Regions from separate parts of the Kosakonia calanthes genome, predicted to be linked through region 2. Evidence: predicted binding sites of a transcription regulator. Region 2 holds the regulator's gene; the other holds the start of a gene.
What was found. The regulator LexA, encoded in region 2, represses DNA repair genes until DNA is damaged. The targets are predictions, from matches to a motif close to TNCTGTATGTACATACAGNA.
Positions count from the first base shown of each region.

Region 1: uvrB (excinuclease ABC subunit UvrB) is a predicted target of LexA. The motif match lies at 3,236-3,255, and genes of this name have one in related genera.

Region 1 is NZ_CP151800.1:3,203,878-3,211,482, forward strand. It holds gene pmrB (two-component system sensor histidine kinase PmrB) at 1-1,014, shown strand, start outside; gene uvrB (excinuclease ABC subunit UvrB) at 1,135-3,159, opposite strand; gene AAEY27_RS15030 (ABC transporter ATP-binding protein) at 3,910-4,632, shown strand; gene bioD (dethiobiotin synthase) at 4,574-5,296, opposite strand; gene bioC (malonyl-ACP O-methyltransferase BioC) at 5,289-6,038, opposite strand; gene bioF (8-amino-7-oxononanoate synthase) at 6,025-7,179, opposite strand; gene bioB (biotin synthase BioB) at 7,176-7,605, opposite strand, start outside.
Region 2 is NZ_CP151800.1:4,408,776-4,416,380, forward strand. It holds gene ycaC (isochorismate family cysteine hydrolase YcaC) at 1-438, shown strand, start outside; gene traF (conjugal transfer protein TraF) at 480-1,796, opposite strand; gene zur (zinc uptake transcriptional repressor Zur) at 2,077-2,592, shown strand; gene AAEY27_RS20625 (CsbD family protein) at 2,917-3,126, opposite strand; gene dinF (MATE family efflux transporter DinF) at 3,281-4,615, opposite strand; gene lexA (transcriptional repressor LexA) at 4,691-5,305, opposite strand; gene AAEY27_RS20640 (diacylglycerol kinase) at 5,414-5,782, opposite strand; gene plsB (glycerol-3-phosphate 1-O-acyltransferase PlsB) at 5,912-7,605, shown strand, end outside.

The DNA of each region.
Region 1 (7,605 bases), 1.2 Mb from region 2:
CTCTGGCACGAAAGCGAAGAGCAGATCCAGTTGCTGGTGCAAAGCGCGGTTCATAACCATAACAACCGCAAACATATCGAACATGAAGTGCGCGAAGCGGTCGCCAGCTTGCTGGTGCCAAGCTTACTGATTATCGGCCTGGCGCTGCTGCTCTGTATGCAGGCGGTGAAAGCCATTACCCGACCGCTGTCGGAATTGCAGCGCGAGCTGAATAAACGCACGCCGAATAATTTACAACCGATCACCCTGAACCACAGCGTCAGCGAAGTGGAAGCGGTGACCTCCTCAATTAACGAACTGGTTTCCCGGCTGACCTTGACCCTCGATCGGGAACGGCTGTTTACCGCCGATGTTGCGCATGAATTACGCACACCGCTCGCCGGGCTGCGGTTGCATCTGGAATTGATGGCAAAAACCAGCGGAGTGAATGTCGAGCCGCTGGTCCAGCGCCTCGATCAAATGACGGAAAACATTGCGCAGTTGCTGCTACTGGCCCGCGTCGGGCAGTCGTTTTCGGCGGGTAGTTACCAGCAAGTGATGCTGCTGGACGATGTGGTAACGCCGATGGCTGGCGAACTGGAAACGATGCTGGCTGCACGCGAACAAAAGCTTGTTGTGCAGGTGGAAGACGAAGACAGGGCGGTTTCAGGCGATGCCACGCTGTTGCGGTTGCTTCTAAGAAACCTGGTGGAGAATGCGCATCGCTACAGCCCGGTAGGATCGACCATTACCGTGCGCGTAGAACGCGCTGTAACGCCGATACTCGCCGTGGAAGACGAAGGGCCAGGTATCGACGAAAGCCGCAGTGGTGAGCTGAGTAAGGCGTTTGTGCGAATGGATAGCCGCTATGGCGGCACTGGTCTGGGGTTAAGTATTGTCTCAAGGATTGCGCAACTGCATGATGCGCAATTTTTCCTGCACAACCGCCTGAAACAAACTGGCGTGCGGGCCTGGGTTAACTTTAACTCGCCTGACAGAGGTATTGTCAGTAGCTCAGCACCCAAAGATGAGTGAAGCCAATCACTAATGCCAGCGCGAAAGCGACGGCGAGAAACTCACGAATATTGATTTGTTGCATCAGACTCTCCTCCCGGAAAACGAAAGAGAGTCTGACAAAGCAATATTAAGCGGACATTAAGACGCGGCAATAAACAGGTCGCGCAGTTGATGAAGCTGATCGCGCACTTTCGCCGCCTCTTCGAACTCCAGATTCTGCGCATGCTGCATCATCTGCCCTTCCAGCTCGTGGATTTTCTGCTGCAATGCTTTCGGCGTCAGCGCCATTTCAGCGGCTTCAACCTGTGCAGGCGTACGCGATTTTCCGCGCCCTTTCGCGCGCGTTTTTGCCAACCCTTCGCCCATCGCCAGAATATCCACCACTTTCTTGTTCAGGCCCTGCGGCGTAATGCCGTGCTCGACGTTATAGCTGTGCTGTTTCTCGCGGCGACGTTCGGTTTCGCTAATCGCTTTCGCCATCGACGGCGTGATCTTATCGCCGTACAGAATCGCTTTACCGTTGATGTTACGCGCCGCACGACCGATGGTCTGAATCAACGAACGTTCGGAACGCAGGAAGCCTTCTTTGTCCGCATCAAGAATCGCCACCAGCGACACTTCCGGCATATCCAGCCCCTCACGCAGCAAGTTGATGCCCACCAGCACATCAAACTCACCGAGGCGCAAATCGCGGATGATTTCCATACGCTCGACGGTATCGATATCCGAGTGCAGGTAGCGCACCCGCTCGCCGTGCTCTTCCAGATATTCAGTTAAATCTTCCGCCATGCGTTTGGTGAGCGTGGTGACCAGCACGCGCTCGTTGATCTCCACGCGTTTGCGGATTTCCGACAGCAAATCGTCAACTTGCGTAGCAACCGGACGCACTTCGATAATCGGATCGAGCAGACCGGTCGGGCGCACCACCTGGTCGATCACTTCGTCACCGGATTTCTCCAGTTCGTAGTTACCCGGCGTGGCTGAAACATAAATCGACTGCGGCGCCAGCGCTTCAAACTCTTCGAATTTCAGCGGGCGGTTATCAAGCGCCGACGGCAAACGGAAACCGTACTCTACCAGCGTCTCTTTGCGCGCCCGGTCACCGCGGAACATACCGCCGATTTGCGGGATCGTAACGTGGGATTCATCAATCACCAGCAAGCCATCGGCGGGCAGGTAATCGAACAGCGTTGGCGGCGGCTCGCCCGGCCCGCGCCCGGAGAGATACCGGGAGTAGTTTTCGATTCCCGAGCAATAACCCAGCTCGTTCATCATCTCCAGATCGAATTGCGTGCGCTGGCTCAGGCGCTGCTCTTCCAGCAGCTTATTGTTCGCCAGCAGCGATTTGCGGCGCTCGGCCAGCTCATCTTTGATCTCTTCCATCGCCTGCACAATACGCTCGCGTGGCGTCACGTAGTGCGTTTTAGGGTAGATGGTGAAGCGCTGGATGCCGGCCGATTCAATATGGCCAGTCAGCGGGTCGAACAGTGAGAGGCGTTCCACCTCTTCATCAAACAGTTCGACGCGCAGCGCCAAATCGTCCGATTCCGCTGGGAAGATATCGATCACTTCGCCGCGCACGCGGAAGGTACCGCGCTGGAAGGCTTGATCGTTACGGGTATATTGCAGTTCCGCCAGGCGGCGCAGGATCGCGCGCTGATCGATGATCATCCCTTTGGTCAGGTGCAACATCATCTTCAGATACAGATCCGGATCGCCCAGACCGTAGATAGCGGAAACTGAGGCCACCACAATGACGTCGCGGCGTTCGAGCAGCGCTTTGGTGGCGGATAAACGCATCTGTTCGATGTGTTCGTTCACCGAGGCATCTTTTTCGATAAAAGTGTCCGAACTCGGGACATAGGCTTCCGGCTGATAATAGTCGTAGTAAGAGACGAAATATTCCACCGCGTTGTCCGGGAAAAACTCCTTCATTTCGCCATACAACTGGGCAGCCAGCGTTTTGTTGGGTGCCAGCACCATCGTCGGGCGTTGCAGGTCGGCAATCACATTAGCGATGGTGAATGTCTTCCCTGAACCCGTTACCCCGAGCAACGTCTGGTGCGCGAGACCGTCTTCCAGGCCTTCCTTGAGGCGACGGATAGCTTCTGGCTGATCGCCTGAAGGGCGAAAAGCGGAATTCAATTTGAACGGTTTACTCATGAAAGGCTACCTGATGAAGGAATGAGCGAGCAGGTAACACATTTTACTCACCATGCTCGTATTTGCCAACCACGAATACTGGATGAAAAAACAGTAGCGGATTAGCCAATATGTTCTACGCCCCCTTAAGGCGCGGCTTCGCTCCTGAAATTTCAATGCGGACAAGACGAAACACTCTGTCTTTGAGGTTATCCCCAGAATTTTTCCTCTTTTAACATTTGTCAAGATAGCTTAAGAAAGTTTTGTGGCAATCGGTGACACTTTTCTTACAGGCATTGATTTTATATAACTTGCTGATTATAAAGAGTTAAATTTAAAAGCCGTGTTTCGCATCAATTCTGGCGCAAGCCGCGTCCTTTCTCGCTTGCCGCGCGTTTTCTAACTCTAATACACAAGGTTATCCACAGGAATAGTGGATAACTGCCGCCAGGCCGGACACCCCGCCTTCCGGGAAAATCCCATTTCGTCCCAGAAACGGTCGGCTAAAAAATTTTTATCACTTCTTTTTGATAATTATCAGCTAACGAAGCGCGGGATCGGCATGCGATCATTCTCACACTTCGCATCTTTCCTGCACCACAATTCGCCACGCGAAGCACTGGCAAAGTGCAGAATTTTTACCTGGGATCAATGCGCATCACGTTTTAATCATGCGTTTTCTCAGCCGTATCCGAAAAAAAGCTTCTTTTTAGGTTCTGGCAAGCCTTTTGCAAATCTCCCTTGTCATCAGATCCGAACAAGGAGCGGACAATGTTGAGCTTACGTGCAGTTAATCAGTATTACGGCAACCAACATACCTTATGGGACGTCGACCTCGATCTCACCCCCGGCGTATGTACTTCTGTCATCGGCCTGCCAGGCATGGGTAAAACCACGCTGGTCAATTGCATTACCGGCTATTTACCCGTGGAAAGCGGCAGCATGATTTGGCAGGAAGCGGGCGGGCCGCCGCGCGACTTGCTGACGTTGCAAGCCGAGCACCGCAGCGCGGTGGGAATTGGTTATGTTCCACAGGACAGGCGGATCTTTTCGCAATTGAGCGTCGAGGAAAACCTGCATGTCGCCATGCTCGCCGCCAGCGAACCGGGCAGCACCATGAGCCGGGACATTTACGATCTGTTCCCGGAACTCTATGGTCTGCGCCAGGTACGCGGCGCGCAGTTGTCCGACGACAACCAGCAGCAACTGGCGATGGCGCGCGCGCTGATCACTCGCCCGCGGCTACTGATTCTGGATGAACCGACGCGCGGGCTAGGCCAGGCGTTTATCCATAAACTTGGCAACCTGATCGTGCGGCTTAATCAGGACTTCGGCATGACCATTCTGCTGGCGGAGCAGCACTTGTCGTTTATCCGCCGGGTTGCCGATCGCTTCTGTTTGTTACATCGCGGGCGCAACGTCGCCGAAGGCGAGATTACACAGTTGGATGAGCCGATGCTGGCGCACTGGATGTCGCCGGAGTCAGTACGCTGAGATCAAGATAATGGCCTGTTTTTTCCTGTTCAGGCGCGTGGGCAAACCAGGGGATTTCGCCAATCAGCGGAGCCTGCATCACGCGCCGAAGCGTTGCCAAATATTCAGCATGACGTTTACCCGGTTTCACCACATCATTCGCAATCCAGCCCGCCAGCGTTAAGCCCGCCTGGCGAACCGCCTGCGCCGTTAACATCGCATGGTTGATGCAACCCAGCTTCACGCCCACCACCAGAATCACCGGCAATTGTTCCTGCACGACCCAATCGGCGAACGTGAAGGTGTCAGAAAGCGGGGTAAACCAGCCGCCCGCCCCTTCCACCAGCAGCCACTCCGCCTGCGTTTCCAGCGTGCGCAGCCCGGCCGACATCACGTGCGCTTCAATCGGTTGCCCCAAATCGGCACTGACAATATGCGGCGACGTCGGCTCAGCAAAGGTGTACGGGTTCACCGTTTTATACGCCATCGGCAGGCTACTGTGATGCTGTAACGCTAGCGCATCGCTGTTGCGCAGCCCTTCAGCGGTCATTTCACTTCCTGAGGCCACCGGCTTATAGCCAGCGCTGCGAAAACCGTGCAGGTTCGCCGCCTGGAGCAGGGCGCAGCTCGCCACGGTTTTCCCTACTTCGGTGTCGGTGCCGGTGACAAAATAGCGATCAATCACGGGTGATAACTCCCCAAAAAAGTTGGTAGGTCAGCGGGAATTTTCCCTGTTGTTGCGGCCAGGCCAGTTCCAGACGTTGCAGCTTGCCGCGCGTGAGTCCTCGCTGCCTGCCGGCATGTAAATGTGTCGCGCCAATGCCTTTCAGCGAACGCAGCGCGCTGGCGGCATCGTCAAAATAGAGCGTCATACTCTCCACGCCGCAGCGTACTTGCCAGCCCTGCAACGCCTGTTCAATGGCGTCGACGGATAAGAAACGATTGGCGTGGGGAAGCGCATCCACCGCCCGCCAGGCCTGGTTCAACTCGGGTAATGACGCTTCTGCCAATGTGGTAAAAGCCAGGCAGCCGCCCGGTTGCGTAGCGCGGTAAAGCTCGCTAATGGCCTGGTGCAAATCGTCGCACCACTGCACCGCCAGGTTGCTCCACACCAGTGAAAACTGCGCATCGTCCAGCGGCATCGCTTCAATATCCCCGGCGACATAGCGCGAGGCACTGTGCTGGCGGCGCGCTTCATCAAGCATCGTCGCCGAGAGATCCAGCGCTGTGACATCACTGCCCTTTTCGCGCCAGTAACGGCTCATTGCGCCCGGCCCGCAACCGGCGTCGAGCACGCGCGCTGGTGCGATACCCCCGAGGTGCATTAACAAGCTGTCGGCGCTCAGGCGCTGCAATTCGTCATGGCGGGCATAGCTTTGTGCGGCGCGACCGAAAGCGGCGGCGACCGCCTGTTTATTCACCGGCATGTAATACCTCCAGCAGACGGTCGATATCCGCAAACTCGTGGGCGGCGGTCAGGGTCAGACGCAGGCGCGCCGTCCCGGTTGGCACGGTGGGCGGGCGAATGGCGGTGACCAGGCAATCTTGCTGGCGCAGACGTTCAGCCAACTGCAATGCGCGGCGGTTATCGCCGACGATCAGCGGCTGAATCGCACTGGTAGAATCGGTCACCTTAAACGGCAGATCGGCGGTGCCTTCGCGAAAACGCGTGATCAGCGCGGCGAGTTTTTGCCGGCGGCCTTCGCCGTCTGCGCGCTGAATCACCTGCAATGCCGCGCTCAGCGCAACCGCCTGGGCAGGCGGCATTGAAGTGCTGTAGATCAGATGGCGGGCGAATTGCAGCAGATAATCGGCAACGGTTTCGCTGCACAGCACCGCCGCCCCGCTGACACCAAAGCCTTTACCGAAGGTGACGATCAGGATTTCTGGCTTAATGCTATGCAGATGGCAACTGCCGCGCCCCTGCTCGCCCATCACGCCGATACCGTGCGCGTCATCCACCATCAGCCACGCCTGCGTCTGGTGGGTTGCATCGGCAATGGCGCGAAGCGGCGCGCTGTCGCCGTCCATGCTGAACACACCTTCAGTCACCACCAGTTGTTGCCCGCCGATCGGCTTGCCCAGCAGCGTGGCGAGTTGCCCGACATCGTTATGGGCAAAACGCCGCAGTTGCGCCGGACTCAGGCTGGCAGCTTCAAGCAGCGAAGCATGGCTGAGCTTGTCGGCGACAATGCGATCATCTTTGCCCGTTAAGGCGCTGATGACCGCCTGATTGGCGGAAAAACCAGAGATAAACAGCAGCGCGCGATCGTAACCCAGCCAGTCCGCCAGTTCGCTTTCCAGCGCCTGATGCGCCGCCGTATGGCCGATAACATGCCCCGAGCCGCCGCTGCCTACACCAAAACGCTCCGCACCCTGTTGCCAGGCGCGGATCACCGCCGGGTGCTGGCTTAAGCCGAGGTAATCATTGCTGGAGAAGTTTAAAAAACGCCGACCGTCCATGGTTAACCAACGCCCGGTCCCTTGTTCAACAGTACAACGCCGGCGCAGTGCATCCGCCGCGCGACGTTGTTCCAGCGCGGCATCAATGACGTGCTGCCAGGTCATACGGCTGCCGCGTTGTAATACTGTTCGGTATCGGCGTGCAGGAGTTGCTGTTCAATCTGCTGTTGCTGTTCGTTGTCGCCGTTCAGCATCTCCGTCTGCTGCGGGTTCAGCCCCAGCTTGTGGAACAATTGCAGATCCTTGTCTTCTTCTGGGTTCGGCGTGGTAAGCAGTTTGCAGCCGTAAAACACCGAGTTCGCCCCGGCCATAAAACACATCGCCTGAGTTTGTTCGTTCATCTGTTCGCGACCGGCGGAAAGACGCACGTGTGAGGTGGGCATCATGATGCGCGCCACGGCGATGGTGCGAATAAAATCGAACGCGTCGACATCGTCGTTATCCGCCAGCGGCGTGCCTTTCACTTTCACCAGCATGTTGATCGGTACGCTTTCCGGTGGCGTCGGCAGGTTCGCCAGTTGCAGCAGCAAA
Region 2 (7,605 bases):
GGTCCGAATGGCCCTCTTGTCCCTGAATTGAAAACGCAATTTCCCAATGCGCCTTATATTGCGCGGCCCGGCAATATCAACGCCTGGGATAACGAAGAGTTCGTGAAAGCCGTGAAAGCGACGGGTAAAAAACAGCTGATTATCGCGGGCGTAGTGACGGAAGTTTGCGTGGCTTTCCCCGCGTTGTCCGCACTGGAAGAAGGTTACGAGGTGTTTGTTGTAACCGACGCGTCGGGAACGTTCAATGAAATCACCCGGCATTCGGCATGGGATCGCATGTCACAAGCCGGAGCACAGCTAATGACCTGGTTTGGTGTCGCGTGCGAGTTACATCGCGACTGGCGTAACGATATTGAAGGTCTGGGTAATCTGTTCTCCAACCATATTCCGGACTACCGCAACCTGATGACCAGCTACAACACGCTCAGCAACAAATAACCGCAGACGAAAACCGGAGGCGCTGCGCCTCCGGTCGATCCTTAGAATGTCAGGCTAAACTGCGCGCCCGCCCCCCAGGTTTCATCTTCGCCAACCAGGCCCATTAAATCGATATGAACCCGGTTAAACGGCGCGAAACCGACACCGCCGGTGAAGACGTTTTTGTCATCGCCTTTGACATCTGCGCGATAACCAGCGCGCACCGCCAGCCAGTTAAGCGGGCGCACTTCCGCACCGACACCCACATACTGCGAGTTCTCTTCGCTCTTAAAGCCTTTGGTCTCGGTTAAATCACCGTCCGCGCTCAGGGTCACTAAATCGTTGTGCCATGCCGCGCCTGCGGTCACCACTGGGCTAATCTGGTAGGTATCTTTGTAGTTGGTGACAACGCCCGTGCGGCCGTTACGGATATACACGTTTTGGGTGTCGATATCGCGGGAAATCAGGTTCTGCCCGGTTAAACCGACCGTTACGTTATCGCCAAAATCGGCCGCCATGCCGACATCGATGTTAAAACCGGTGTCATCCTTGCGGTAGCGGCTGCTGTTCCAGTCGCTGCTGTCGTAGTCGTAAATCGACGCCGTGTAGTTGTAGACCCAGGTTTTTTGCAGTTTCGGCGTCATACCGATGGATAACGGCACGCCGCCGACATCAAACTGACGCGCCATCGCTATACCGAAATCTGAAACAATGGCGGCGCGGCCTGCGGCGGTCGAGTTCAGGTTTTGAGTTATCTCATCGCTGCCGTTCGGCGATAACGCCGCGTTCAACGCTTCGCCAACCGCGACGGTGGTGCTGTTTTGAATGCTGCGCAGGTAATCAATATCTTGCTGATCGATATTGGAGCTGACGCGTGCATGCGCATACGCTTTGGTGACAAAGGCGACGGAGAGCACATCATTGGGAATGCTGACGGCAAGCCCGGCAGCGGCTTTCGCTTGTGCGGTTTTGCCTTTCAGAAAGACCAGTTCATCGGCGAGATCTTTCGCCGCGCTCTGGAATTGGTTTACCGTACCGAGCGGGTCGGCAATGATTTGCGCAGCGGTGAGGTTATCAACAACGTCTTTATAGTCATCGATCTTGTCATTGATGTGGTCAATTTCATCGCGCAGATTATCTTTATCGGTAATTTGCGCCTGAATGGAAGGAAGAATAACCGTTATATCGTCTTCCGGTTGTGCTTTTGCCAGCAACGCCGGGTTAATCAATGCTCCACTGCCGTAATTCGCGGAGGCAACGCCTGTTCCCCCCATTGCATCATTGCGTGCTTCTGCCCAGGTATTTGCTGCTCCCGCCTGATTTGCCACAAAAAAGGAGACAGCGATCGCGACCACCGAAAGTTTACATTTTTTTTCCACAGTATGTGTCTCGTAGCCAGATGAGTATTTAAGCCTGTTAGTTTTCGCACAAACAGGAATGCACTATTGCTGTGAATAACATCAAAAAATGGGGCTAACTCTTTCGAACGTCTTGCCGCGCGCGAATATTGTTGTTTTAGAGATAACACTCCTATTTATAGAAGAGGATAGGCGTTTCGGGTAGCAAACAGCGAAAGGAGATTGCGGGCGGCGATCTCGGCGTTTCGGGTAGGACATGGTAAAGTGTGGCTCTTGTGTTTCCACCGACCAGAGAGCGCCAATGGATAAGACCACTTCGCAAGAGATGTTAGTGCAGGCTGAAAAGCTATGCGCACAGCGCAATGTGCGCCTGACTCCGCAGCGTCTTGAGGTATTGCGGTTATTGAGCCTGCAACAAGGTGCGATTAGCGCCTATGACCTGCTCGATCTGTTACGTGAAAGCGAACCACAGGCTAAGCCACCAACCGTTTATCGCGCCCTTGATTTCCTGCTGGAGCAAGGCTTTGTTCACAAGGTGGAGTCAGCAAACAGCTATGTGCTGTGCCATCTTTTCGATCAACCGACGCACACATCCGCCATGTTTATTTGCGATCGCTGCGGTTCGGTAAAGGAAGAACAAGCAGAAGGCGTGGAAGATATTATGCACGCGCTGGCGGCGAAAATGGGCTTTGCCCTGCGCCATAACGTGATTGAAGCGCATGGTTTGTGCGCGGCCTGCGTGGAAGTGGAATCTTGCCGTCATCACAGTGATTGCCAGCATGACCACAGCATTCAAGTTAAAAAGAAACCACGCTAACTACTTATTTTCTTCTATTATTTTTCGCTTTTCGCGTCTTTCACTTTCTATATCCCGAAAGATTTCGCGTTTTAGCAAGGCGGCAAGCGCACGAATCAAGAGGAGCATACTCAAGTATGTGACTCTTGTGAGTAAGCGTAGCCAACGCAGAAAAAACGTGAAAGATAAAGGGATTGGGGAGCATACATCAGTATGTGACCCGTGTGAGTAAGTGCAGCAAACGCCGATAAAACGTGAAAGATAAAGGGAGATAAGGGATGGTACATCCTTGTACCTTCGGGCAGGGTAGCCTTTAAAACTTAACACTTTGAGGGGGAGTGCTTGCTACCAGCGGTAATCGTTACGCGTTTCCCAATCCGTAACTTCCTTCTCCGCCTGATCTTTTGCGTAACCGTAACGCTCCTGGATTTTACCAACCAGCTGCTCACGTTTACCTTCGATGACCGTCATATCGTCATCGGTGAGTTTGCCCCATTTCTCTTTAACAGTACCTTTGAACTGTTTCCAGTTACCGCCGACTTCGTCTTTATTCATAGTTGACTCCTTATCGTTCGGTTAAAAATAACGTTCTCGTTGTGCTGAACGTAATGATTATTGTAGTTAAGGATTCCGCATAATGTTTCATATTCGGAATCTTCACCCATCCAAACGACAAGAAATAGTGAGTGCGAGTCGAGAAAAAGCGTGATCAAGAGTGGTCGACAGCGGCAAACCAGCTGCCATTACGCCAGTGACGTCGCCACACCAGCGCAAGCGTCAGGCCGCGCAACGCCAGAAACACGGCCAGCGATAACCATAAACCGTGGTTGCCAAGCACAGGTACTGTCAGAAGCGTGACGGCAAAACCCGCCGCGGCGATCGCCATACTGTTTCGCATCTCAGCGGCGCGCGTGGCGCCAACGAACATGCCATCTAACAAATAACACCACACACCCACCAGCGGCAGAACAACTTGCCAGATCAGGTAATGCCCGGCGAGCTGTTGCAGCTCTGGCAAAGAGGTTAATAGCGCAATGATCGGCTTGCCCGCCAGCGCATAAACGGCGGCGAAAGCCACGGCGACAAGCCCGGCCTGACGGCATGCGGCTCGCCAGATATGCAGCAACTGGCTGCCATCGCGCGCACCGTAAGCCTGCCCGGAATGCGCTTCAACCGCGTAAGCAAAGCCGTCCAGCGCATAGGCGGTGAAGGTCAGAAACATCATCAGCACCGCATTGGCGGCGACCGTCTCACTGCCAAGACGCGCACCCAACACTGTTATCGAACCGAAGCAGAGTTGCAGCAACAGCGAGCGCAACATGATGTCGCGGTTCAGCGCCAGCAAACGCCGGACACCACCGCGCCAGGCATTTTTTAGCATCGACAACGCGATGCCCCGCCGCTGCAACACCTGCCAGACCATCAGCAACCCGATAGCAAACGTCACATATTCGGCAATCACCGTGGCGAGCGCCGCGCCCTGCACATTCATATGCAGACCCATAACCAGCCATAAATCGAGCACGATATTGAAGACGTTGCCCACCACCAGCAGGATCACCGGTGCGCGGGCATACTGCACACCAAGTAGCCAGCCGAGCAGCACCAGATTCCCCAGCGACGCGGGCGCACTGAGCCAGCGAATTTCAAGAAAACGCCGCGCCTGAAATAACACAGCCTCGCTTCCGCCGGTGATATGCAAAGCAAGATCGATAAGGGGTGTGCGTAGCAAAACAATCAGAACACCCGCGCCAAGTGCCAGTAAAAGAGGCTGCACAAGTGCGCGCGCTAGCGCGAAGGCGTTTTTCGCGCCGAAAGCCTGAGCGGTAAGACCGGTCGTGCTCATGCGCAGAAACAGCAGCAGCATAAATAAGAAGCTGGTTGCCGTTGCGCCAATCGCCACGCCGCCGAGATAAACGGGACTATCGAGATGCCCAATAACAGCGGTATCCACCAGCCCCAACAGTGGGACAGTGATGTTAGAGAAGATCATGGGCAGCGCGAGCCGCCACAGAGCTTTGTCGGATGCGGTCAGCAGCGGCATAGCATGAGCGTTAATGGATGAGAATAGAATGACGCTGCGGCGCGAAATACTGCACCGCAGCAGAGAAAGTGGGCGTTACAGCCATTCACCGTTGCGGATGACGCCAACCGCCAGCCCTTCAATGGTGAAGTTTTGATCGCGCAGGTCGACAACAATTGGGGAAAAGTCGGTGTTTTCCGGTAACAGTTCAACGGTGTTGCCCTGCTTTTTCAGGCGCTTAACGGTTACTTCGTCTTCGATACGCGCCACAACCACCTGGCCGTTACGTACATCCTGCGTTTTATGCACCGCCAGCAGATCGCCGTCCATAATACCGATATCTTTCATCGACATACCGCTAACGCGCAGCAGGAAATCCGCATGCGGTTTAAAAAGGCTGGGATCGACCTGATAGTGGCCTTCGATATGCTGTTGCGCCAGCAGCGGTTCACCCGCAGCGACGCGACCAATCAGCGGCAGCCCGGCATCATTTTCTTCTTCCACCAGCAGGCGAAGACCACGTGATGCGCCAGATACGATTTCGATCACCCCTTTGCGTGCCAGCGCTTTAAGGTGTTCTTCGGCTGCATTTGGGGAACGGAACCCCAATTGCTGTGCGATTTCCGCACGCGTCGGTGGCATACCGGTTTGGGTGATACGATCGCGAATAAGATCGAACACCTCTTGCTGCCTGGCCGTTAATGCTTTCATCCCGCCCCCTGGGTGTATATACAGTTATGCTGTGAGTATATACAGTTAACGGCGATTTTGAAACCAAAATTAAGTAAAAAACCAGGGCGTTATCGAATTATGGAACCCCTATCGAAAATGCGACCAAAGCAGCGAGATCCAGGTAAACAGCGCCAGTAGAATCGACATCAGCACCGCCGCCGACCCCATATCTTTTGCCCGGCCGGAAAGCTCATGGAATTCAGAACCTATACGGTCGACCACCGCTTCGATGGCGCTATTGAGGATTTCGACAATCATCACCAGCGTAACGGAGCCAATTAACAGGACACGGGTTATCGCGTCGATATCCAAAAAGGCGGCAATAATAATAGCCAGAATGACCGCCACCGCCTCCTGTCGAAATGCGGCTTCATTGATCCAGGCGGCACGTATACCTTTCCAGGAATATCCCGCGGCTTTAATGATCCGGGTGAGTCCGGTGCTATTATTGGCCATTAAAAGAACCTTTTTAAAAATTAAGCGTCAATGTCTACGCAAGCGCGTAGCAGTACAACAGAAATTATGCGCGCTTTCTGATATTCTTGCGGCGCAATGGCACTATTAACCAGAGGCTTTACATCCTTTATGTCCGGCTGGCCACGAATTTACTACAAATTACTGAATTTACCATTAAGCGTGCTGGTAAAAAGTAAATCGATTCCTGCAGAACCTGCACAGGAACTGGGTCTCGATACATCACGTCCCATCATGTACGTGTTGCCTTATAACTCTAAGGCTGACTTGATGACTTTGCGCGCTCAGTGTCTGGCACATGAATTGCCCGATCCCCTGGAACCGCTGGAAATCGACGGCGCGCTGTTACCACGTTTCGTGTTTATCCACGGCGGCCCGCGTGTATTCACCTATTACACGCCGAAAGAAGAGTCGATCAAACTGTTTCACGACTACCTGGATTTGCACCGCAGCCATCCTGATTTGGATGTGCAAATGGTGCCGGTGTCGGTGATGTTTGGCCGCTCGCCAGGGCGTGAAAAAGGCGAAATCAACCCGCCGTTACGCATGCTGAATGGCATCCAAAAATTCTTTGCTGTCTCCTGGCTTGGCCGCGACAGCTTTGTGCGTTTCTCTCCGCCGGTTTCGCTGCGCCGTATGGCGACCGAACACGGCACGGATAAAATCATCGCGCAGAAACTGGCGCGCGTGGCGCGTATGCACTTCGCCCGTCAACGCCTGGCTGCGGTTGGCCCTCGCCTGCCGGCACGCCAGGATCTGTTCAATAAACTGCTTTCGTCCAAAGCGATTGCCCGCGCGGTCGAAGATGAAGCGCGCAGCAAAAAAATCTCTCATGATAAAGCGCAGCAAAACGCCATCGCCTTGATGGAAGAGGTTGCCGCCAACTTCTCCTACGAGATGATTCGCCTGACCGACCGTATCCTTGGCTTCACCTGGAACCGTCTCTATCAGGGCATCAACGTGCATAACGCCGAGCGCGTGCGTCAGCTAGCGCACGATGGCCACGAAATTGTCTATGTGCCCTGCCACCGCAGCCATATGGACTATCTGCTGCTCTCGTACGTGCTCTATCACCAGGGGCTGGTGCCGCCGCATATTGCCGCCGGTATCAACCTGAATTTCTGGCCCGCCGGGCCGATTTTCCGCCGCCTGGGCGCCTTCTTTATTCGCCGTACCTTTAAAGGCAACAAGCTCTATTCCACGGTGTTCCGCGAATATCTGGGCGAGTTGTTCAGCCGCGGTTATTCGGTGGAATATTTCGTCGAAGGCGGTCGTTCACGCACCGGGCGTTTGCTGGATCCGAAAACCGGTACGCTGTCGATGACTATCCAGGCGATGCTGCGCGGCGGCACGCGCCCCATCACGCTGGTGCCGATTTATATCGGCTATGAGCATGTGATGGAAGTCGGGACCTACGCCAAAGAACTGCGCGGCGCGACCAAAGAGAAAGAGAGCCTGTTGCAGATGGTGCGCGGCCTGAGCAAGCTGCGTAACCTGGGTCAGGGGTATGTGAACTTCGGCGAGCCTATTCCGTTGATGAACTACCTGAACCACCATGTGCCGGAGTGGCGCGAATCGATCGATCCGATTGAAGCTATCCGCCCGGCATGGCTGACGCCAACGGTGAATAACATTGCCGCCGATCTGATGGTGCGCATTAATAACGCGGGCGCGGCGAACGCCATGAACCTGTGTTGTACGGCGCTGCTGGCATCGCGTCAGCGTTCGCTGACCCGCGAGCAACTGACCGAACAGCTCAATTGCTACCTCGATTTGATGCGTAACGTGCCGTATTCCCCGGATTC